DNA from 4 places in the Streptomyces umbrinus genome. Region 2 is predicted to be linked to each of the others. Evidence: riboswitches for the same ligand, from Rfam matches in the RefSeq annotation. Region 2 holds a riboswitch; each other region holds the start of a gene.

Region 1 (5,895 bases), 6.6 Mb from region 2:
GCTGCGGTCGGCTGCGCGTACATCCTCTTCGGGATCGCTGTCGGCGCCCTCGACGTCGGGAGCAACACCCGGGCAGCGGCGATCGAACGCGCCTACGGCCGCAGTGTCTTCGGCTCCTTCTACACGGCGTGGAGCGTGGGTGGCGTCGTCGCGGCCCTGCTCACCGCCGGGGCGGCCCGGCTGGAGTGGCCGGTGGCGGACGGACTGAACCTGCAGGCGGGCGTCCTGCTCGTCCTGGCCCTCTGTATCCGCACGCACGCCCTGCCCGCCTCCTCCGAAGAGCCGTCGGACACTCCGGCGGAGCCGCCCCTGGGGCGCCGCGTGTGGATCCGGCTCCTGCCCTTCGGCCTGGTCCTCCTCGTCGTCTACGTCGTGGACTCCACCGTCTCGGCCTGGTCGGCCGTCTACCTGCGCCAGACCCTCAGCGCGTCACTCACGGTCGCGCCGATGGCGTACGCGGCCTACCAGGCCGGCACGGTCGTCGGCCGCGCGGCCACCGACCGCCTCGTGCAGCGGATCGGAGCGGTCGCCGTCGTCCGCATCGCCGCGCTGTTGGTCGCGGGCGCCCTGGCGGGCATGGCCGCCGCGCCCAGCTGGCCGTTCGCCGTACTCGCGGCCGGCGCGGTGGGCCTGGGGGCGTCCGTCCTGGCCCCGCTGTGTCTGGCCTCCGCCGCACGACTGCGCCCCGCCGCCTCGGAGGCGATCCTGGCCCGCCTGAACCTCTTCAACTACGCGGGCGTCGTCACCGGCGGGGCGGTGAGCGGGCTCCTCGGCTCCACCGGCGATTTCCGGCTCGCCTACGCGGCACCGGCCGCCCTGGCGGTTCTTCTCCTCGCCTGCGCCCGCCATTTCACCCGGCCGCCGGGCCCGGCGCCTACCGGATCTCCGCACGCCGCGACGAGCGCCGTTCCACCGAAGGGTTGAACGGGGTGCGTGCTTATGGGCGATGCGTCGACACGCGCCGCGGCCGGAGACTCGTCTCGCCCGCGGTTGCCCCGGATCGAAGCCGAGGCCGCGACGTGCGAGACCCATGCCCAGCGGGCGGAGAAGGGACCCACTCCACTCATGTCCAGCAACATCAACAGGCACCTCGGGCTATCGCCGCACCCTCGGCATCCCCAGACCGATCCACGAGATGATCTCGCGCTGGATCTCGTTGTTGCCGCCGCCGAAGGTGAAGATAACGGCCGAGCGGTAGCCGCGCTCCAGTTCGCCGTGGAGTACGGCGCCCGCGGAGCCCTCCTTGAGGACACCGGCGACGGCGACGACCTCCATGAGCCAGGCGTAGGCGTCCCGGCGGGCCTCGGAGCCGTACACCTTGACGGCGGAGGCGTCCTGCGGGGTGAGCGTGCCCTCCTGGACGGCGTTCACCATCTGCCAGTTGAGGAGTTTCATCGCGTCGAGCTTCGTGTGGGTCTGGGCGAGGCGGCGGCGCACCCAGGGGAGGTCGACGACGCGGCGGCCGTCGGCGAGCTTGGTCTCCATGGCCCAGCGCTGTACGTCGTGCAGCGCGCGGATGGCCATCGTGCCGTGTGCGGCGAGGGTGACCCGCTCGTGATTGAGCTGGTTGGTGATCAGCCGCCAGCCCTTGTTCTCCTGGCCGACCCGGCGGGACGCGGGGACGCGGATGTTCTCGTAGTAGCTCGCGGTGGTGTCGTGCGAGGCGAGCGTGTTGATGATCGTGCAGGAGTAGCCGGGGTCGGAGGTCGGCACGAGGAGCATGGTGATGCCCTTGTGCGGCGGGGCGTCCGGGTCGGTGCGGACGGCGAGCCAGACCCAGTCGGCGGTGTCGCCGTTGGTCGTCCAGATCTTCTGGCCGTTGACCGTGTAGTGGCCGGTGTCCTCCTCGCCCTCCCTGACCGCCTTGGTCTTCAGGGCGGCCAGGTCCGTGCCCGCGTCGGGTTCGCTGTAGCCGATCGCGAAGTCGAGCTCGCCGGAGAGGATCTTCGGCAGGAAGTACCCCTTCTGCTCGTCGGTACCGAACTGCATGATCGTCGGCCCGACCGTGTTGAGCGCCATCAGCGGCAGCGGTACACCGGCCTGGGCGGCCTCGTCGAAGAAGATGAACTGTTCCATCGGGGACAGACCGCGCCCGCCGTACTCCTTCGGCCAGCCCACGCCGAGCCAGCCGTCGGAACCGAGCCGGCGGATGGTCTCGCGGTAGAAGCGCTTCTGCGCCGCCGGGTCGCCGTAGCGGGCGTACACGTCGTCGGGGACCAACTCGGCGAAGTAGGCGCGCAGTTCGGTGCGCAACCGCTGCTGCTCCGGCGTGTATTCGAGATGCACGGCGCCTCCTGGCTCCCACTGGCCCGCTCGTTCGGCCACCCGGACCTGACGGCGCACACCGTAGAACGTGTTCCAGAAATTGGGAATGCCGGTGACGTACGCACCTGACGGACGGACTCATGCGCACTCATACGAAGGGGCCCCGGGAATGTGCTCCAGGGGCCCTTCGGTGTGTGAGCGCTCAGCGTCTGAACGGGTCAGTGCGCGACGGGAGTTGCCCGTCCTTCGGCCGCCTTGTCGTCCTCGGCCCGGGCCGGCTTGGGAGCCAGCACGCGCTCCGCGAGCAGCCCGAAGACCAGGCCGTACGCGGTCCACAGGGTCACCTGGATGGCCAGGGTCGCCAGTCGGTACTGCCACAGCAGGGTCGCCGGGAAGCCTTCCGGCGCCTCGTTGAAGGACGGCAGGAACGCGTACGCCAGGCCGACGGCCAGGACGAAGAACCCGCCTGCGGCGAGCGTGGCGTTCCAGTTGCCCAGGCGCGGTGCGAGGCGTTTGCCGAGGATCACCGCGGCGACGGCCAGCAGCACGCTGAGCACGATCATCAGGAGGAACAGCGCGGTGCGCTGGTTGAGGGTGTCGGGGTCGCCGACGGCGGGCGGGTTCGCCGGGTACTTGAGGAACGGCACCAGGTAGACCGCGACCAGACCGGCGCCCGCCAGCAGCAGCGCGCTCGCGCGCGGCCCGAAGCGGCCGATTCTGCCGAGCGCGAAGCAGTACGCGAGAGCGGCGATGCCGCCGAACGCGACCCCGTAGACGAGGACGCCGGTGGACAGACCGCCGGTGGACTGCATGGCACGGGTCACGAGTTCCTCGCCGCCGTGTTCGTGGGCGTGGGCCTCCTCGAACGCGATGGCCTCGTCCACGCGGGGTTCCCCCAGGAAGTAGGCGACGACCAGGGCGAGCACGCCCGCGGCAAGACCCGCGAGCATGCCGCGCACCAGGAGATTTCTGACGGTGACGGAGTTCATTGGGTTGTCCTGTCGGTTCTTTGTCGCCGTCAGTGGCAGGGGAAGCCGAGCAGGTGGCGGGCGTCGTGCACCCACTCGTGCACGCCTTCGCCGGAGACCAGGGAGGTGGCGCCCTGTTCGGCGCCGACGAAGTAGAGCAGCACCAGCATCAGGATGCCGAGGAAGACCGCCCAGGGGGCGATCGCGCCGATCGGCAGCTTTGCGGGTACGTCGGGGGTGGTTACGGTCGGCTGAGCGACGGCGGACTGCGCCATGGCAGGACCTCCTGGGGGAACTCGCGTCCCATCTCGGTGGTGCACAGGACGACGGCCACGGGTCTGACTTGCTCGACCTCCGCCTCCCCTGGCGGGGGGCGGTTGTGCGGGGCTTACAGTGGCGCGACCGTGCCGGATTCTCACCGGCTTCCGTCGTACCGTCGTCAATATCGACGAGAAGGTACCGCGAAGCAGAGGCGCGGCCAAGGGCGCACGGAATGCCGGGGGCGCGCCGGTGCCCTGGTCACGCCCCCAATTCCCGGTACGGACAGGGGTGTTGAGCACGTGTGGAACGCGAGGGCGGGCCGATGACCAGCCGAGTGATGTTGATCTCACCAGCGATGAGCGCGGCGTTGCGGGAGGCACGTTTCGACGACGGATGCCCCCTGGACCCGGCCGGGCTGCGGCTCGCCGAGGCCGCCGCGGGCTCGCTGCCGGCCGCCGACCAGGTCCTGGTCTCGCCCACCGTTCGCTGCCGGGAGACGGCGGCGGCCCTCGGGCTCGACACCCTCGCCGTCACCGAGCCGCCGGAGCTGTCCGGCCTGGACGTGGGCCGCTGGCGCGGGGCCACGCTCGCCGAGGTGAGCGCCGACGAGCCGGAGGCCGTGGGGCGCTGGCTGACGGACCCGTCGTCCGCCCCGCACGGCGGCGAGTCGGTGGCCGGGATGTGCGAGCGCGTCGCGAAGTGGCTGGAGACGGCGGCGGATCCGAGTTCCGGGGCTTCAAGATCTGGCTCAGCCGAGGGTTCAGGAGCAGGCTCCGTGCGGATCATCGCCGTCGTCGAGCCGGAGATCGTACGCGCCGGGGTGGTGCGGACGCTCGGGGCCCCGGACTCGGCGTTCTGGCGTGTCGACGTGCCGCCGTTGGTCGTGACGGAGTTCAGCGGGCGGGCCGGGCGCTGGAATGTACGAGTCGGGAGAGCCCTCGGAGAGTGAGGCCCCGACGGGCGCCCGCCTGAACAGCTCTCCGGGACCCGGCACCTCGGAGCGGGTGGCGTTCCACGGAGCCTCACCTCAGCAGGGCGAGGAACTCCGTGCAGGCGCGTGCGCAGTCGCGGCAGGCCTCGGCGCCCTTCTCGGCACCGCGGCTCCGGTCGAAGACATCGGCGGTCTCCAGGCAGACGGCACGACACCACTCCACCTGGGCGCGCATCCCGGCCTCGGCCTGCGTGGTCTGCTCAGCCAGGGCGCGGCAGGTCGCGTCGCAGACCTCCGCGCAGAGGATGCCCTTGCGCCTCAACTCCTGCTGGTCGTCGGGGCCGTCGAGTTCGGCGAGGCTCGCGCGCAGGGCGCAGATCCGTGCGCACTCGGTACAGGCCTGCGCACAGGCGAACCGGTCCTCGAGGAAACGAACGAGTTCCTGTTGCTCTGTTAGTGACACGCCGTTCGGGTAGCCGGGCATCGCCAGGCCAAACCCGCCTGCGCACCGGACCGCGGAGCCAGAAGTGGCTGAGCGTGTCGAAGTTATTGACGTGGTCACGGCCGCACTCTACGTTCTGACCGGTTTACCGAACTGCGTTCGGTATATCGATCCGTCGTGGCGGGTGCGCACACCCCGGCAACCAACCCGGTGTGTGCGACCACTCACCCGCGACAACCTTCGGATCGGCAGACAAGGAGGCCTCGTGCGCATCGCGGGCAGGCTCACCGGGACAGTGTTGAGTGCCGTGTTGGCGACGATGGTGCTACCGACCCCGGCAGCCGCGGCGTCGACCGTCGTCGTGGCCGTCAACGGGAACGACTCGGCCGCCGGAACTCTCGACCAACCGCTGCGGACCGTCCAGAAAGCCGTCGACAGGGCGAAGGCGGGCGACACCATCCTTGTACGGGGCGGTACTTACGCCCTGACCGACAACATCACGATCACCACCTCGGGCACGGCGACGCAACCGATCTCCCTCGGCTCCTACCAGGGCGAGCGCGTCGTCATCGACGGCGAACAGCTCCCGGCCAGCCACACACCGGTCGGCGGCAGCATCCCTCGTGCCGAGCGCGGGGCCGTCCACCAGGAGGCCTCCTACTGGAGGGTCTCCGGTCTGGAGATCGTCAACGGGCCGTACGGCTTCTACTGCGACGGCTGCAACAACAACGTGTTCTCCCGCCTCTCCACCCACGACAACTACGAATCCGGCTTCCAGCTCCAGGGCGCCTCCGCGGGCAACCAGATCCTGAACCTGGACAGTTACGGCAACCGCGACCCGCGCAAGAACGGCGAGAGCGCGGACGGGCTGGCCATCAAGGAGGGCAGCGGGAGCGGAAACGTCGTGCGGGGCGCGCGGCTGTGGAACAACGTCGACGACGGTTACGACGCCTGGAAGTTCGCCTCGCCGATCGTCGTCGAGAACACGATCGCGTACGGCAACGGCTTCAACCGGTGGAGCTTCCCGG
Region 2 (5,895 bases):
AGACCGCCGTCTCGCCGTCGTCCGTGACCTCCAGGATCTCCGTGCAGAGGTTGGAGGAGTGGACCGTGTGGCCCGGCAGCGCGGTCTGGTTGGCCGTGCGGTTGGCGGCGTCCTTGAAGGTCATCCAGCCGTTGCCGGTCTGCGCGAGGGTGCGCATCATGCGGCCGTACAGATCGCGGGCCGGGATCGTCTTCTTGGCGAGGCCCCGGTCCTCCGCCTTGCGGTAGGCGGCGTCGAACTCCTCGCCCCACAGGTCGACCAGCTCAGGCACGTCGGCCGGCGAGAACAGCGACCACACGCGGTCCTCGTTCACCCGCCGCATGAACTCGTCCGGGATCCAGTGCGCGAGGTTCAGGTTGTGCGTACGCCGGGCGTCCTCACCGGTGTTGTCGCGCAGCTCCAGGAACTCCTCGATGTCGGAGTGCCAGGTCTCCAGGTAGACCGCGGCCGCGCCCTTGCGCCGGCCGCCCTGGTTCACGGCGGCGACCGAGGCGTCGAGCGTCTTGAGGAACGGGACGATGCCGTTCGAGTGCCCGTTCGTCCCGCGGATCAGGGAACCGCGCGAGCGCACACGGGAGTACGCGATGCCGATGCCGCCCGCGTGCTTCGAGAGACGGGCCACCTGGTGGTAGCGGTCGTAGATGGAGTCCAGCTCGTCCAGCGGGGAGTCGAGGAGGTAGCAGGACGACATCTGAGGGTGCCGCGTACCGGAGTTGAAGAGCGTGGGGGAGGACGGCAGGTAGTCGAGGCGGCTCATCAGCCGGTACAGGGCGGCCACTTCGTCGACGGACCTGGCCGAGTCGTCCTCGGCCAGCCCGCTCGCCACGCGCAGCATGAAGTGCTGGGGCGTCTCGATGACGGACCGCGTGATCGGGTGCCGCAGCAGATACCGGCTGTGCAGCGTGCGCAGGCCGAAGTAGCCGAAGCGGTCGTCGCCCTCGAGGTCGATCAGCGCGTCCAGACGGGCCGCGTGGGTCCGTACGAACTCGGCGGTGCGGTCGGCGATCAGGCCCTCGCGGTGGCCGACCGCGACGGACTCGGAGAAGGACCTGACCCCCTGCGAGGCGGCCTCCTCGGCGATGCCGATCGTCAGCAGGCGGGCGGCCAGCTTCGAGTACACGGGGTCCTCGGAGATCAGGCCCGCGGCCGCCTCAGTGGCCAGCTCGCGCAGCTCCGCGGTGATCCCGTCGGCCCCCACGGAGGACCGGCCGCGCAGCGCGGCGGCGGCGACCCTGCCGGGATCGGCGTCGGGAAGGTCGGCGGTGAGGTCGGTCAGGGTCCGCAGCAACACGGTTCCCGGTCCGTCGGCCTCGGCCCTGTCCTGCTGGTACTGGGGCGCTTTCGCTGAGACCGGATCGGCTGGCGCGATGGTCACGTGGGGCTCTCCCTCGCTCGGCACGGGGCCTGCGGGGAGGGGGGTTCGGGGCACACGGGGGTACACGCTCTGCGCAGCGGTACGCCGCGTCCACCGGCCCACTCCGCGAGGCCCGGACGTCATGGCACCCGGGCCGGGTGGCCTGGGCACGCTGTCGGCAGGTCCTCGGACTGACCAGGCGCACGGCTCTCCTCCGGGGACAGACATGCACAAGTACACCGTTGCGGGACAGTTCCGGATTCGCACCGGATTCCCCTGCGGCGACAGCGAGCATGAGCATACATCTTGTGCCGGGCTCGGGAAGCACCCCCACATGTTGTGTCGTGTCGGCTTCGGAGGGTGTCAGAGTGTCAACTCGTAGGTGAGCAGCATGATGTCGTCGAGGTCCGGGATCGGGTTCCAGTCGCGGTCGGGGGCGCGGGTGAAGCCGAGGCGTCCGTAGATGCGATGGGCGCTGTGCATGGTGCGCTGGGTGGACAGCACGACGCGTACGCAGCCGTCCGTGGCCCGGGCGCGGTCGACGCAGGCGCGTACGAGGGCCTCGCCCGCCCCGTGCCCGCGGGCCTCCTTGGCGACCGCCAGCATCCGTATCTCGGCCTCACCCTCGCGCGCGATGTCGGCCATCGGCCCGCCGGACGGGACGAAGGTCACGCCGCCGACGACCCGCTCGCCCGCTCCTGCCCCCACGACGGCCACCAGCACGTCGGCGGCCGCGGCCCGCTTCGCGACGTCCCGCAGCTCGCCCAGATACTCGTCGCTCTCCCCGAAGTCGAGGAGCCCGTCCCCGAGATAGGCCTGCGCGGTTATCTCTCCCACAGCCTCGTACTCCTCGGGCCTCGCCCGCCTGATCAGGATGTCCATGCTCGGCAGTGTGCCCGAGGGGTACGGCGCGGGGCTGCCGAGTTTTTCCCGCACCGGTTGCCCGGGGGCGTCGCGCCGGTGCCAGGGACGTCCGAGGGGGCGGGCTCAGGCCATGGCCGGCCACTGCGGCAGGGTCGTGACGAAGTCCTTCGTGAAGTCGCGCGGGCCCGGGCCGAGGGCCACGCGGCCCGTGTGGCGGGTGCGGGCGGTCAGGGCGGGCGACTCGGTGTAGTAGTTCCGCTCGGCGGCCGAGGGGACGAACACGGTCTGGCCGCGGGTGAGTTCGCTGGAGCACTCGACCACGACGGCTCCCTCCGCGAGCGTCACGAACGACTCGTCCGCGCACACGCCCACGGCGAGCGGGTCGTGCAACGGGCAGGAGTCGCCTCCGCCGTGGCGGCGGTAGGAGTCGGTGTAGACCCGCAGCAGCCGGGCCGCGAGCGCCGCACCCGCTCCCGCCGCCTCCAGCGCGGCGAGGTCGGCGGGGCCGAAGAGCCAGCGGTGCGAGGCGTCCAGATCGACCATGGTGAACGGGATGCCGGAGGAGAGCACCACCTCGGCGGCGTCCGGGTCCGCCCACATGTTGAACTCGGCGACCGGGGTGATGTTGCCCGGCACCTGCGCGTTGCCGCCCATGAACACGAACTTCTTCACGCGCCGGGCGAAGACCGGGTCCTCCAGGAGCGCGATGGCCACGTTGGTGAGCGGGCCGGTGGCGCAGACGGTCAACTCGCCCTCGTGCTCCCGGGAGAGGCGCAGCAGCGCCTGTGCGGAGGACTCCGTCAGGTGCGCGGCGGTCGAGTCGGGCAGCATTTCGTGGCCGAGGCCCGCGGGGCCGTGGAAGTGGGCGGCGGCCGCGTACGGGAGGCGGGTGAGGGGGCGGGCCGCTCCGCGGTGGACCGGGACGTCGGTGTCGATGCGGAGGGCTCTCGCCAGGGCGCGGGCGTTGCGGTAGGTCTGCTCGGCGGGGAGGTTGCCGCCCACCGAGGTGTAGGCCCTGAGGTCCCACCTGCCTGTGCCGAGCAGGTACTGGAGGGCCACGGCGTCGTCTATGCCGGGATCACTGTCGAGGACGATCGGTGAGCGAACGGTCACACTGGCCAGCGTAACCGCGAACTTTCGCGTGACCAGGGGCAGTTGGCGTGTGCGGCTGCGTTGTGGCTGGTCGCGCGGTTCCCCGCGCCCCTTCTAGGGGCGCGGGGAACCGCGCAGCGGGGGTTCGGGGGCGGAGCCCCCGAGTCAGTGGCTGGCCCCCGCCGTCGCCGGCGGCAGCTCGACCTGGACGCCCTTGTCGCCCGCGTCCGCCGTGTAGTCCTCGGGGGACGTCTCGTCGATGCCGTCGGGGGCCTTGAAGGCCCTGAGGGCGAAGGTCAGGACGACCGTGACGACCACGTTCAGGACGAACGCCGTCAGACCGATGTACCCGATCTCCCCGATCCCGGGAATCTCCTTCGCGGAACCACCGAAGTGCTTCTGCGTCGGCGAGGCGACACCGTACGCGGCGATCGTCCCGTACAGCATGCCGACCGCCCAGCCCGCGAGCAGCGCCCACCGGTGGAACCACCGGGTGAACAGCCCACCGACCAGCGCCGGGAACGTCTGCAGGATCCAGATCCCGCCCAACAGCTGGAAGTTGATGGCCACCGTCTTGTCCATGGTGAGGACGAAGACCAGCGCACCCACCTTCACGAGCAGCGAGACCAGCTTGGAGACCTTGGTCTCCTGGGCCGGCGTCGCGTCGGGCCGGATGAAGTCCTTGTAGATGTTGCGGGTGAAGAGGTTCGCCGCAGCGATGGACATGATCGCCGCGGGCACCAGCGCACCGATACCGATCGCCGCGAAGGCCACCCCCGCGAACCACGCCGGGAACATGTCCTCGAAGAGCTGCGGGATCGCCAACTGCCCGTTGCTGACCTTGACTCCGGCCGCGATCGCCATGAACCCGAGCAGCGCGAGCAGGCCCAGCATCAGCGAGTACAGCGGCAGGATCGTGGTGTTGCGCCGGATCACCTCACGGCTGCGCGACGACAGCGTGGCCGTGATCGAGTGCGGGTACATGAAGAGTGCCAGGGCGGAGCCCAACGCCAGCGTGGCGTACGTCCATTGGCCCGCCTCGCCCGGTGCCAGCGCACCGCGCGGCGCGCCCGTCGCCGGGTTGGTCTGGCTGTACGCCTCGCCCGCCTTGGCGAAGATCTCGTCGAAGCCGCCCAGCTTGATCGGGATGTAGATGATCGCCACCGCGATGACGATGTAGATCAGCGTGTCCTTCACGAACGCGATCAGGGCGGGCGCGCGCAGACCGGACGAGTACGTGTACGCGGCCAGCACGCCGAAGGCGATGAGCAGCGGCAGGTCCTTGACGAACCAGTTGGTGTCCTCGCCGCCGCCGACGCCCATCACGTCCAGGACGGCCTGGATGCCGACCAGTTGGAGCGCGATGTACGGCATCGTCGCGAGGATGCCCGTCACCGCGACGGCCAGCGACAGGCCCTTCGAGCCGAAGCGTCCGCGCACGAAGTCCGACGTCGTCACGTACCCGTGCTTGTGCGAGACCGACCACAGGCGGGGCAGGAACGTGAAGATCAGCGGATAGACGAGGATCGTGTACGGCACGGCGAAGAAGCCGGCCGCGCCCGCCGCGTAGATCGCCGCCGGGACCGCCACGAACGTATACGCCGTGTAGAGGTCGCCGCCGAGCAGGAACCAGGTGACCCAGGTGCCGAACGACCGTCCGCCCAGGCCCCATTCGTCGAGACTGTCGGTCTCGGCCCGGCGCCAGCGCGCGGCCAGGAAGCCCATGACCGTGACGGCCACGAAGAAGAAGATGAAGACGGCGAGTGCCACGCCGTTCACGCCGTCGTTCATGCGGACGCGCCCTCCTTCTGGGACTTGCGGGCGCGCTGGTCACGGTTCCAGAGCTTGTACGCGACCATCGTGAGCGCGGTCGAGATGAACACCCAGAGCATCTGGTACCAGTAGAAGAACGGGATGCCGATGAAGGCCGGGTCGACCTTCGCGTACGAGCCCACCCAGAGCATCGCCACGAACGGCGCGATCAGACAGACGGCGATCACCGCACGGACCGGTGTGACGACAGGCGGTGTCACGACCGGCGGGGTCTCCACCGGCGGTTTCCCTTCGGGCGCTCTTGGCGCATCCGGCGCTTCAGACATACGGCGGCTCCGTCCCCTCACTGATCACCTGTGCAACGCGCAGGAAATCTAAGGGACGGTTCCGCTTTATGGAACCCCTGTCCGTATAACGGATACGACGTTCCGCTCACTGCTGCTCACCGCCGCTCGCTGCCGAGCGCGGGGGCCCGACAGCGAGCGGACATCGCGCTCAGCAGCAGCGGAAGCCCTGCCGGGGATCCTCCTCCTGACGGTCCGTACGCATCCGCTCGAACTCCCGCCGCGACGGCACGGCCGCGTCCGGGTGCCCCTTGCGTAGGTGTGCGACATAGCGGTCGTACGCCGACTCGTCGGTGAGCTCCCGTACGTACCAGCGCACGCCCCTGACCGCCCGGCTAGCCGCCCGGTGCAGCGCCGACCGCATCGCGTTCCTCCTCCTTCTCCTCCTTGGTCGGGATCAGCCCGGCCGGAGCGACGATCTTCGACTCGACGTACGGCGACTCGCTGAGCGTGGAGAGCGCGGGGCGG
Region 3 (5,895 bases), 3.8 Mb from region 2:
CGCGGCGACCGAACCCGTGAAGGAGACCTTGTCGACCCCGGGATGCCCGACGAGATACTCGCTCACCTCGCGGTCCGCAGGCAGGATCGAGAGCACACCCTCCGGCAGCCCGGCCTCCTTCGCGATCTCGCCGAGTATGTACGCGTCGAGCGGCGACTCGGGCGAGGGCTTGAGCACGACCGTGCAGCCGGTCAGCAGCGCGGGCGCGAGCTTGGCCGCCGCCACGAACTGCGGGACGTTCCAGGGCGCGACGGCCGCGACCACCCCGACCGGCTCGCGCCGCACGAGGATCTTCCCGAGCACTCCGTCGCGCGTCTCCTCGTACGTGAAGTCCCGCGCGACCGTGATCGCCGCGTCCCACACCATCATCGCGCCGAGGGCCTGCGCGAGGACGCTCCAGGAGTACGGGGAGCCGTTCTCGGAGGAGATGACACGGGCGATCTCCTCATGCCGTACGGCGATCCCGTCCTTGATCCGGTTGACGACCTCGATGCGCTCGTCGAGGGACATCCGCGGCCAGGGACCCTCGTCGAACGCGGTCCGCGCGACCGCGACGGCCCGGTCGACGTCCGCCCGCGAGGCGTGCGGCACCCGGCCGATGACCTCCTCGGTGTGCGGGGAGACCACCTCGATCACGTCCTGGCCCAGGGGAGCGGCCAGCTCCCCGCCGATGAACAGCTGTCCGTGTTCCACGAGCTCGGTCATGGCCGACTGCCTCTCCGCGGGACGTTTTCTGACGGTTCATCAGAAACAACAACACTGGAACTGATACCAGTTCCGGTTGGAGGAGTCCACGGACCTCACACCACTTCACCACTCCCGTGATCCATCGCCCCGACCCGGTGAGTGACTTGGGCTCCCATTGGAACTGGTTCTAGTTATAGTGGCCGGGAGTCGGCGACAGGGGAACCCATGGCACAGGTGACCGATCACGGCGGCGGCGTACGGTCCGTCGAGGTTCCCATCCCGGACAATCCACTCGGAACGACGCTCGTGTATGTCGTGGACACCGACCGCGGGCCGGTGCTGATCGACACGGGCTGGGACGACCCGGCGTCCTGGGACGCGCTCGCCGAGGGACTGACAGCCTGCGGAACTTCGGCCGCGGAGATCCACGGAGTGGTGATCACCCATCACCACCCGGACCACCACGGCCTGTCGGGCAAGGTGCGGGAGGCGTCCGGCGCCTGGATCGCGATGCACGCCGCCGACATCTCGATCGTACGGCGGACGCGCGGGACGAAGCCCGGGCGCTGGTTCACGTACATGGCGGACAAGCTGACCGCCTCGGGCGCGCCCGAGGAGCACGTGGCGCCGATGCGCACCGCCCGCTCCCGGATGTTCCCCGGCGCCTCCCCCGCGCTCCCCGACCGCGAGATCGTCCCCGGCGAGCTCCTCGACCTCGCCGGCCGCCGACTCCGCGCGATCTGGACCCCGGGCCACACCCCCGGCCATGTCTGCCTCCATCTGGAGGAGGCCCATCCGGCCCAACTCCCGGGCCACGGACGCCTGTTCTCGGGGGACCATCTCCTGCCGAGAATCACTCCGCACATCGGCCTGTACGAGGATCCGGACGACGAGACCGTCGCCGACCCGCTCGGCGACTACCTCGACTCCCTGGAACGGATCGGCCGCCTCGAACCGGCCGAGGTCCTCCCGGCCCACCTGCACGCGTTCACCGACGCCCCGTCCCGCGTAAGGGAGTTGCTGGACCACCACGAGTCCCGCCTCACGGACCTCCGCTCACTCCTCTCCACCCCGCTCACCTCCTGGCAGCTCGCCGTCCGCATGGAGTGGAACCGCCCGTGGGACGACATCCCCTACGGATCGAGGAACATCGCCGTCTCGGAGGCGGAGGCCCACCTGCGCCGACTGGTGAAACTGGGCCACGCGGAGGCGGTACCGGGGAGTGATCCGGTGACGTACGTGGCCGTTTGAACCTGCCTCCCGGACGCCAGGGCATGTCCGGCGGCTCAAGGCGGTCAGTCCCGGCGCGGAGCTAGTCCAGCAGCCTGCGGATCAACTCCCCGGCCTCGCCGAGGAGTTCGACCTCGTGGGGGCTCATCGTCGGGTTGGCGGCCCGCTGGCCCGTCGCCCAGCCGAGACCACCGTCCGGGCCCGTCAGGAGCGCCGGGTCGGGGCAGCCGGCCAGCAGGGCGGAGAGCATCTCCTCGGCCAGGGGCGCCCGGGGATCGTCGTCGACGGCCACCTGGGCCACGATCACGGCGGACATGCTCCAGTCGCGGCCGGGCGGCCCCTCGTCGGTGTTGGCCCAGTCGATCACCATGGGGCCGGCCGGGGCGAGGAGAACGTTCTCGGGGTGCAGGTCCAGGTGCAGGACGCGTACGGCGGGGTCGGTGGAGCGGCGGGCCGGGATCACGTGCAGGTCGCGCAGGAGCCGGGCGAGCACCGATCCGGCCTCCCCCGCGGTGAGTTCACCGGCGGCCACCGCCTCGACCACGGTCGGCCCGTACAGCCGCTCCATCACGAGGTCGGTGCGCGCGTCCGCCGCCCGCACGCGCGGCACGGGATAGCCGTGACCCCGTACGTACTCCATGACGGCCGCCTCGGCCTGCGCGTCCCCGTAGCCGTCCCGGTACCGGCGCAGCACCCACGCCCCGCCCCCGGGACCACCGTGATCGCCGAGGCCGTCGTGATCACCGCCATCGCCGAGCGCGTAGACATCCGCCGTGCGCCCCGAGCCGAGCAGGCGGCCGGCCCCCGCAGGTATCCCCATGGGCAGAAGTTACCCGGAGCCGCCCGGCCTCACAGGCGCCCCCACAGGCGGCCCTCAGGGTCTTGCTACGGGCCGGTACAGTGAGCGGGTCGTCATCACAGTCGTACGGGGGGAAGCCGGTGCAAATCCGGCGCTGACCCGCAACCGTGTGCCGCCCGGTCGATCGGCCCACCAGTCGATCAGTCGATCAGGGGCGGCGAGCCGGATTGCCCCGTACGGACGTGACCGGCTCGCGTCACCGGAACCGCCGGTGACCGGCACCGTCGAGGCATACGGAGCCGAGCCGCCTTGGATTCCAGGCTGCCCGGCTCCCTGACCGGGAGAGGCACCCGCCGATCATGTTTGTCCGCCGCAGCGCAGCGGTACTGGCCGCCACCGCCGTGATCGGTACGGCGTTCGCGCCGGCCGCCCTCGCCGACGAGTCGCCCGGCGCGACCCCGTCCCAGGCGTTCCCCTCCGCCCTGTACGGCAGCACCGACCCCACCTACGACGGTGTCTGGCGGCAGTCGCTCGCACTGCTCGCCCAGGACAGCGTGGGGGTCGAGCCCGCGAAGAAGTCCGTCGACTGGCTCGTCGGCCAGCAGTGCGAGAGCGGGGCCTTCGCGGCGTACCGCCCCGACCCGAGCGCGAAGTGCGACGCCAAGACCAAGGTCGACACGAACAGCACGGCCGCCGCGTTGCAGGCCCTGGAAGCCCTCGACGCGAGCGACGCCGTGACGGGCGCGGCCGTGAAGTGGCTGAAGTCCGTGCAGAACAAGGACGGCGGCTGGGGCTACTTCCCCGGCACGCCCAGCGACACCAACTCCACGTCCGTCGTGATCGGGGCCCTGGACGCCGGGGACACCGACCCGAAGGACGTGCCCTCGAAGGACGACCGGACGCCGTACGACGCCCTGCTCGGCCTCTCCGTCCCCTGCGACGAGACCGGCGGCGGCGCCTTCGCCTTCCAGCCGGACAAGAAGGGCAAGCTCGCGGCGAACGCGGACGCCACGGCGGCGGGGGTGCTCGGCGCGCTCGGCGAGGGCCTGGACGCCGATCCCGAAGAGGACGGCCCCGACAAGGCGTCCCCGAAGGCGTCCCAGTGCGCGGGCGGCGACTCCTTCACGATCGAGGACGCGGCGGCCAACGGCGCCCTGTACCTCGCGGGCGCGGTCGCCAAGAACGGCTACCTGAAGTCGTCCCTCCCCGGTGCCGAGGACCAGCCCGACTACGGCAACACCGCCGACACGGTCGTCGCGCTCGCCGCCGCCGGCCGCACGGCCGACACCGGGAAGCCGCTGGCCTGGCTGGAGAAGAACTCCGGCACCTGGGCGGCGAAGAGCGGCCCGGCGGCGTACGCGCAGCTGATCTTCGCGGCGAACGCCACCGGTACGGACCCGCGCGCCTTCGGCGGCGCCGACCTCGTGAAGCAGCTCGGCGCGACCGGCCCCGCGGCGACGTCCTCCGACGCTTCCACGGCCCCGGCGGACGAAAAGAACGACAAGGACGAACAGGACAACGCCTCGGACGAGGACGACGGCGGGGTCAGCCTCTGGTGGATCATCGGGGTCGGCCTGGTCGGCGGCATCGGCATCGGCTTCCTCCTCAGCGGCCGTAACAAGAAGCAGCAGCCGTGACCTGCCGCCGCCTGGTTCTGCCGGTCCTGTGTCTCCTGCTCGCCGTCCTCGGCACGGCGGGGCAGGCCCAGGCGGTCGGCTACCGCTACTGGTCCTTCTGGGACCGGAATTCCACCGCCGATACGGCCGATACGGCCGATACGTGGGTGTACGCGACCCAGGGACCGTCGACCGCGCGGCCCTCGGACGGTGACGTCCAGGGGTTCCGTTTCTCGGTGAGCGAGGACTCGAAGGACTCGGCGAAGCCGCGCGGCGCCGCCGACTTCGCGACGATCTGCGCGAAGACGCCCGCACGGGAGGGGTCCAAGCGGGTCGGCCTCGTCCTCGACTTCGGCACGGCCGCGGACGCCCCGTCCGGCTCGACCCCGCCCCGCCCCCGCACGGCCTGCGCCCGCGTCGACGACGACGCCACGACCGCAGACGCCCTCGCCGCCGTCGCCAAGCCCCTCCGCTACGACACCAACGCTCTGCTCTGCGCCATCGCGGGCTACCCGACCACGGGTTGCGGAGAGCCGGTCGCGGGCAACCGCCCGAAGACTTCGGCGTCGCCGGGCGCGGAGGCGGAAAGCAAGCGCGGCAACGGGAACGGCGGCCCCTCGGTGGGCCTGCTGGCCGGAATCGCCGCGGTGGCGGCCCTGGGCGCGGCGGTCGTGTGGCAGGCCCGTCGGCGCCGGGGCTGACGGGCCCTGCGATGACCGCGAGCGACGACGAGTACTGGGGACGAGACACCGGAGACACTTCCGGGCCTACGCCCACCCCCTCCCCAGCTACCGCTGCTACCTCTGTGGGCAGGCGTTCCGCAGGGCGATGGGGGTCCCCCCGTTCGAGCGAAGCCGAGAATGGGGGAGGGTGGGCACAGCCCACGACACCGGGCGCCCTATCCAAAAAAGTCCAACGCAGACTCACCGCGCCGCAGGCAACCAGAACCAACGCAATCCACCCAGGCGCCTGGTGGCTCTGGGCCCTGGGCCTGGGAACAGCCGCATCCCGCACCACAAACCCCCTCCTCCTGGCCCTACTGATCGGCGTAGCCGGCTACGTAGTGGCGGCCCGCCGAACAGAGGCCCCCTGGGCCCACTCCTACGGCGCCTTCGTGAAACTCGCCCTGGCCGTCCTGCTCATCCGCCTGGCGTTCGCAGTAATCCTCGGCTCCCCCATCCCCGGCACCCACACCCTCCTCACCCTCCCCGAACTCCCCCTCCCGGACTGGGCGGAGGGCATCCGCATCGGAGGCAGAGTCACCGCGGAAGGCCTGACCTTCGCCCTCTACGACGGCCTGAAACTCGCCACCCTCCTCATCTGCGTAGGCGCGGCGAACGCCCTCGCGAACCCGGCCCGCCTCCTCAAATCCCTCCCAGGAGCCTTGTACGAAGCGGGAGTTGCCGTAGTCGTGGCCCTCACCTTCGCCCCGAACCTGATCGCGGACGTCCAGCGCCTGCGCGCCGCCCGCCGCCTCCGAGGCCGCCCGGACAAGGGCCTGCGCGGCCTGCTCCAGGTCGGACTCCCGGTCCTGGAGGGCGCGTTGGAGCGGTCCGTCTCCCT
Region 4 (5,895 bases), 4.6 Mb from region 2:
GGGCACGAACCAGGCGGGCAGGGCTCCGAGTTCGCCGGGGACGTCCACGTCGGCGTGGTCGAGGCCGAGGGCGGCGCTCGGGTTGCCGATGTGCACGCCCGGGGTGAACCACACCTTGTCCCCGGGTTCCAGGGTGCCGTGCGTGACCCGTTCCAGTCGGCGTACGACCGTGTCGGCGGAGTGCGGGGCGGCGCTCAGGAGCGGGCCGACGACCGCGTGGCTGCCGTCGCCGCCGAGGCCGTACACGCCCGGGCGCTGTGAGGCCAGGGCTCGGGTCAGGGTGATCTGTCCCGCCGCCGTGGAGTGCACGGTGAGGCGGGGCTCGGTGGGCAGTGGTCTGCCCGGCGGCGCCTTGAGAGCGGCGTCGCTGGCGAAGCGGCCGACCGCCACCGTGGCGGCGACGGTGGCTGCGCCGGCTATGGCGACGGTGACGGCTGCTGCCGTCGGATTCACGGTGCGCACGGGTCCAGTCTCCTGACGGAGCCCGTTGTCGGCCAGTGGAGCGGGGCAGGAGTGTTCGGGTACGGCTCGGCGGAGTGTGGGGTGGAAGGGGGCCGTCGGAATCGCTGGGTTCGGTGGGATCACCACGGTCGGCGGGATCGGCGGGATCACCGGGATCCGTGGGATCGGCACCGCCGGGATGGTGGCGTCAACTGCGCGCTGTTGCGGCGGACACTCAGGCACAGCGGCCCACCCGGCCAGGGTCGGCGGCCGCGCCCTGCCGGCGCCCCGCCACCGTCACCGCCCCAACCTCGACCCCGCCAGCGCCCCGCCGCCACCCCAACCTCAACCTCAACCCCGCCAGCGCCCCGCCGCCACCCCAACCTCAACCTCAACCCCGCCAGCGGGCGTGCCCCGTCACCGTCCCTGGCCGTACCCCTCAAGGCGTTCCGCCACCTCCGTGACCTGTTCCCGGGTCAGCAGCGTGGGCGTGTACCCGGGGAGTGATGAGGCGGTCAGCCAGACGCGGCACATCCACTCCAGTTGGGCCGTGCGGTCGTAGGCCTGGGGGAGAGTGGCTCCGTATGTAAGGGTGCCGTGGTTCTGAAGCAGACAGGCGGTGCGGTCCCGGAGGGCTCGGAGCATGTTCTCGGCCAACTTTTCCGTGCCGTACGTGGCGTAGGGGGCCACGCGGACGGGACCGCCGAGCGCGGCGGCCATGTAGTGGATGAGCGGCAGCTCGGTGACGAGGGTCGAGACGGCCGTTGCGTGTACCGCGTGGGTGTGGACGACGGCCCGCGCATCGGTGGTGCGGTAGACCGCCAGATGCATGGGCAGTTCGCTTGTCGGAACGAGCGAACCGAGCACCTGCCGGCCGTCGAGGGAGACCCCGCAGAGGTCCCCGGGGGCCAGCCGGTCGTACGGGACTCCGCTCGGTGTGACCAGGACGGTGTCGCCCACGCGCACCGACACGTTGCCCGAGGTGCCGACGACCAGACCGTCGGCCACCGTCCGGCGGGCCGTCGCCACGAGCTCGTCCCACGCCCGCTGCAGCGCCTCCCGCGCCGGGGGCGCGTCCCGCTCCCCCGCGCCCCGTCCGTCCCCTGTGTCCCGCCGCTGTTCAGCCATGCCGCGATCCTGCCAGCCGCGCAGCTCAACCCCGGGACGGGCGGGGCACTTCAGGCCGCGACCGACGCATCCGAAAGGTCGCACAAGGGCATGAATCGCCTGCCGGGAACGAATGACCGGCATGCGACGGGCTTTCAGGGATCTTCCAGTAATCTCTGGGAGATTTTTCGTGCACGTCGCCATTCCGGGGGGAAACATGGCTCGTGATCGCAAACCGTCCCGTCAGCGCGCCCGATTCGTCGCCGCCTCCGTGGCGACACTGGCGCTCGGCGGCACCGCTCTCGTGGAGGTGCCGGCCTCGGCGGCCGCCAAGCCCAAGGGCCACGACGTGTCCTCGCACCAGAAGAACGTCAACTGGTCGAGCGCCAAGAGCAAAGGCGCCAAGTTCGTGTATGTGAAGGCCACCGAGTCGCACACGTACCGCAATCCGTACTACAACCAGCAGTACAACGGGGCGCGCGGCGCGGGCATCATCCGCGGGGCGTACCACTTCGCCCTGCCGCACAAGTCCTCGGGGACGACGCAGGCCGCGTACTTCTTGCGCAACGGCGGCGGCTGGCGCGCGGACGGCTGGACGCTGCCGCCCGCGCTGGACATCGAATACAACCCGTACGGCAAGAAGAAGTGCTACGGCCTGAGCAAGAGCAGGATGGTCAGCTGGATCAAGGCCTTCAGCAACGAGGTGAAGCGGCAGACCGGCCGTCGGCCGGTGATCTACACCAACTACAACTGGTGGAAGATGTGCACGGGCAACAGCGCCGCGTTCGCCGCGAACCATCCGCTGTGGCTGGCCCGGTACAGCTCGACGGCGGGGTCGCTGCCGTCCGGCTGGAACTTCTGGACCTTCTGGCAGTACGACAACGGCGGCAGCCTGCCGGGTGACCAGAATCTCTTCAACGGATCCCTGAATCAGCTCAGGGCGTTCGCGAGGGGACAGCAGGGGTAGCGGACCCCGGAATTCCGCCTCTGTTCGAGACCTCTCGCCGCCACTCCGACACAAGTGGAGTGATGGCACCTCTATCGCGCCACCCCGCTGCCCCCCTCAGTTCATCTTCCGTTCATCCAGGTTGCCTACGGTCCCTGTGCTACTGACGTCCAAGAGAAGCCTGGGTAAATGGAACACATCACGCTCCTCCTCGGAATCGTGATCGTTACCGCTCTCGTGTTCGATTTCACGAACGGTTTCCACGACACAGCCAACGCGATGGCGACGACCATCTCGACCGGTGCCCTGAAGCCCAAGACGGCGGTGGCCATGTCCGCCGTACTGAACCTCGTCGGTGCGTTCCTCTCCGTGGAGGTCGCCAGGACGATCTCCGGCGGCCTCATCAACGAAGAGGGCATCCGCACCGAAGTGATCTTCGCGGCGCTCGTCGGCGCCATTCTGTGGAACCTGCTGACCTGGCTCCTGGGTCTGCCCTCCAGTTCCTCCCACGCACTGTTCGGCGGCCTGATCGGCGCCGCGGTCATGTCGGCCGGCTGGTCGTCGGTGAACGGTTCGACCGTCGTCACCAAGGTCCTGCTCCCCGCGATCGCCGCGCCGCTGGTGGCCGGGCTCGCCGCGATGCTCGCCACCCGGCTGACGTACCGGATCAGCAGCAAGGCCGGTGAGCAGGCGACCTCCAAGGGCTACCGCGCCGGTCAGATCACCTCCGCGGGCCTGGTCTCGCTGGCCCACGGCACGAACGACGCGCAGAAGACCATGGGCATCATCACGCTCGCCCTGGTCACCGGCGGTGTGATCGCGCCCGGGTCGAACCCTCCCCTGTGGGTCATCGTCTCGGCCGGTATCGCCATCGCGCTCGGCACCTACCTGGGCGGCTGGCGCATCATCCGCACCATGGGCAAGGGCCTCACCGACCTCGCGCCGCCGCAGGGCTTCGCCGCCCAGACCAGCGCCGCGACGGTCATCCTGGCCTCCTCGCACCTCGGCTTCTCGCTCTCCACCACCCAGTCCTGCTCCGGCGCCGTGATGGGTTCGGGCCTCGGCCGCAAGGGCGGCGTCGTCCGCTGGTCGACCGCGACCCGCATGTTCGTCGCCTGGGGCCTCACGCTTCCCGCCGCCGGTCTGGTCGGCGCGGGCGCCGAGTTCCTCACCAAGCAGGGCACCTGGGGCATCGTCCTCACCGGCGCGCTGCTGATCGCGGGCTCGGCGGTCATCTGGACGCTCTCCCGCCGCCAGCCCGTCACCGTCGACAACGTGAACGACGTCAACGGCGAGCCCGCCGGCGTCGTGACCACCGCCATCGCCGCCGTCACCCCGCCGCCGGCGGGCACGGTCGCCGCGGCCGACGAACTCAAGACCACCATCCCGGGCCCGGACGCCACCGAGCCCGCCCGCCCGGCCACGGTGTAAGGAACCCACAGCATGAAGATCGACTGGGCAGCCCTCGGCTCCGTCTTCGGAGTCAGCCTCATCGTCACCGTCGCCCTCGTGGGCCTCTTCACCCTCGGCATCGTCGGCCTCTCCAAGCGCGAGTCCGCCTCCGCCCAGGGCGACACCGCGACCCTCGCGGTCACGGGCGCGTACGCCTGCTTCGCCGCGTGCGCGGCAGCGGTGGTGTACGGGATCTATCTGATCGTCGCCTGACGCGTCCGGCACCTCCCGTCCCGCACGACTCCGCCCCGCCGACCCTCCGGTCGGCGGGGCGGAGTCGTGTCCGTGTGTGGGCCTCAGCACACTCTCCCGTCGCAGGTCAACGGCAAGTTGACGGGTGTTCGTGGGCGTGGTGGACTGCCGGAGCCATGTACGGCGGCAGGAGAGGAAGCCGGTGTGAATCCGGCGCGGTCCCGCCACTGTTACCGGGGAATCGATACCCCGGGAGCCAGGAACTCTCGCCGTCGGTCTCGTCGAACCAGGGCGTGGACACCCTGAGTGAGGACAAATCGCCATGCGCGGCTGCCCAAGTGCCTTTCGAGCGACGGTTGTGCCCGACCTGACGGTCGGCTGAACCGATGCGTGCCGATCGCGTCTTCGCGTACGGCGCCGCCGCCGGCCTTCTCGGTGACCTGCTGCTCGGCGATCCCCGCCGGGGGCATCCGGTCGCCGCGTTCGGGCGGGCCGCGGGTGCCGTGGAGCGGGTGCTGTGGCGGGACCACCGGGGGTGGGGCGCGCTGCACACCGCCGTGTGTGCCGGCGGTGCCACCGGGCTCGCCGCGCTCGCCGGCCGTTCCGTGCGTGGCTCGCGTGCCGCGTCCGTCGCCTTGACCGCCGCCGCCACCTGGTCCGTCGTCGGCGGGACTTCACTCGGGCGGGAGGCCCGGGCCATCGGCGGGGCGCTCGCCGCCGGGGACATCGAGGTGGCCCGGGAACGGCTGCCCCACCTGTGCGGGCGGGATCCGCAGGCACTGGACGCCGACGGGATCGCCAGGGCCGTCGTCGAGTCCGTCGCCGAGAACACCTCCGACGCCGTCGTGGGCGCCCTCGTGTGGGGTGCCGCGGCCGGTGTGCCGGGGCTCGTCGGGTTCCGTGCCGTGAACACGCTCGACGCCATGGTCGGGCACAGGTCCGCCAAGTACCGGCGGTACGGCTGGGCTTCCGCACGGCTCGACGACGTCGCGGGGTGGCCGGGAGCGCGGCTCACCGCCGTCCTCGCGACCGCCGCGGGCAGCGATCCGCGAGGGGCCGTACGCGCCTGGCGTGCCGACGCCGTCAAGCACCCGAGCCCCAACGCCGGGCCCGTCGAGGCCTCGTTCGCTGGGGCGCTCGGCGTGCGGCTGGGCGGGACGCTCTCGTACGCCGGGAGGGTCGAGCACCGGCCCGTACTGAATGGTGGTGGGCGGGCCGTGGAGGTCGGGGACATCGAGCGGGCCGTACGGCTCTCGCGGCGCGTGGGCTGGCTCGCGCTCGGCGTGAGTGTCGCCGGGCGGCTCCTCGTCAACGGCCTTCGCACGAAGGGGCGTACGTCATGAGCGGGGGAACGGGCGGGGGCACAGGCGGCGGGCTGCTCGTCGCCGGTACCACCTCCGACGCGGGCAAGAGCGTCGTGACCGCCGGGATCTGCCGGTGGCTGGTGCGGCGCGGTGTCAAGGTCGCGCCCTTCAAGGCGCAGAACATGTCGCTCAATTCGTTCGTCACCCGCGAGGGCGCCGAGATCGGGCGGGCGCAGGCCATGCAGGCGCAGGCCGCGCGCGTGGAGCCCACCGCGCTCATGAATCCCGTGCTGCTCAAGCCCGGCAGCGACCGCAGCAGCCAGGTCGTCCTCATGGGCAAGCCCGTCGGGGAGATGAGCGCCCGCGGCTATCACGGCGGGCGGCAGGAACAGCTCCTCGGGACCGTCCTGGAGTGCCTCGCCGAGTTGCGGGGCACGTATGACGCGGTGATCT

The links. Region 2 has a riboswitch for cobalamin ahead of QF035_RS18855 (ribonucleoside-diphosphate reductase subunit alpha). Riboswitches for the same ligand answer to the same signal wherever they lie in the genome.
Region 1: another riboswitch for cobalamin. It lies ahead of QF035_RS48635 (CbtB domain-containing protein); the one in region 2 lies ahead of QF035_RS18855 (ribonucleoside-diphosphate reductase subunit alpha).
Region 3: another riboswitch for cobalamin. It lies ahead of QF035_RS36040 (prenyltransferase/squalene oxidase repeat-containing protein); the one in region 2 lies ahead of QF035_RS18855 (ribonucleoside-diphosphate reductase subunit alpha).
Region 4: another riboswitch for cobalamin. It lies ahead of QF035_RS39470 (cobalamin biosynthesis protein); the one in region 2 lies ahead of QF035_RS18855 (ribonucleoside-diphosphate reductase subunit alpha).

Annotation. Positions count from the first base shown of each region.
Region 1 covers NZ_JAUSZI010000002.1:10,955,325-10,961,219, reverse strand. The annotation lists gene QF035_RS48650 (MFS transporter) at 1-924, shown strand, start outside; gene QF035_RS48645 (acyl-CoA dehydrogenase family protein) at 1,096-2,286, opposite strand; gene QF035_RS48640 (CbtA family protein) at 2,484-3,254, opposite strand; gene QF035_RS48635 (CbtB domain-containing protein) at 3,284-3,508, opposite strand; cobalamin riboswitch at 3,546-3,705, opposite strand; gene QF035_RS48630 (histidine phosphatase family protein) at 3,817-4,443, shown strand; gene QF035_RS48625 (ferredoxin) at 4,517-4,909, opposite strand; gene QF035_RS48620 (right-handed parallel beta-helix repeat-containing protein) at 5,187-5,895, shown strand, end outside.
Region 2 covers NZ_JAUSZI010000002.1:4,319,171-4,325,065, reverse strand. The annotation lists gene QF035_RS18855 (ribonucleoside-diphosphate reductase subunit alpha) at 1-1,375, opposite strand, end outside; cobalamin riboswitch at 1,515-1,655, opposite strand; gene QF035_RS18850 (GNAT family N-acetyltransferase) at 1,718-2,236, opposite strand; gene QF035_RS18845 (nucleoside hydrolase) at 2,342-3,331, opposite strand; gene mctP (monocarboxylate uptake permease MctP) at 3,476-5,101, opposite strand; gene QF035_RS18835 (DUF3311 domain-containing protein) at 5,098-5,409, opposite strand; gene QF035_RS18830 (YbdD/YjiX family protein) at 5,579-5,791, opposite strand; gene QF035_RS18825 (carbon starvation CstA family protein) at 5,763-5,895, opposite strand, start outside.
Region 3 covers NZ_JAUSZI010000002.1:8,157,519-8,163,413, reverse strand. The annotation lists gene QF035_RS36055 (aldehyde dehydrogenase) at 1-705, opposite strand, end outside; gene QF035_RS36050 (MBL fold metallo-hydrolase) at 913-1,938, shown strand; gene QF035_RS36045 (phosphotransferase) at 2,000-2,737, opposite strand; cobalamin riboswitch at 2,803-2,985, shown strand; gene QF035_RS36040 (prenyltransferase/squalene oxidase repeat-containing protein) at 3,076-4,353, shown strand; gene QF035_RS36035 (SCO2322 family protein) at 4,350-5,033, shown strand; gene QF035_RS36030 (energy-coupling factor transporter transmembrane component T) at 5,006-5,895, shown strand, end outside.
Region 4 covers NZ_JAUSZI010000002.1:8,937,594-8,943,488, reverse strand. The annotation lists gene QF035_RS39495 (alpha/beta hydrolase) at 1-462, opposite strand, end outside; gene QF035_RS39490 (class II aldolase/adducin family protein) at 859-1,569, opposite strand; gene QF035_RS39485 (lysozyme) at 1,766-2,515, shown strand; gene QF035_RS39480 (inorganic phosphate transporter) at 2,684-3,925, shown strand; gene QF035_RS39475 (hypothetical protein) at 3,938-4,159, shown strand; cobalamin riboswitch at 4,283-4,426, shown strand; gene QF035_RS39470 (cobalamin biosynthesis protein) at 4,525-5,481, shown strand; gene QF035_RS39465 (cobyric acid synthase) at 5,478-5,895, shown strand, end outside.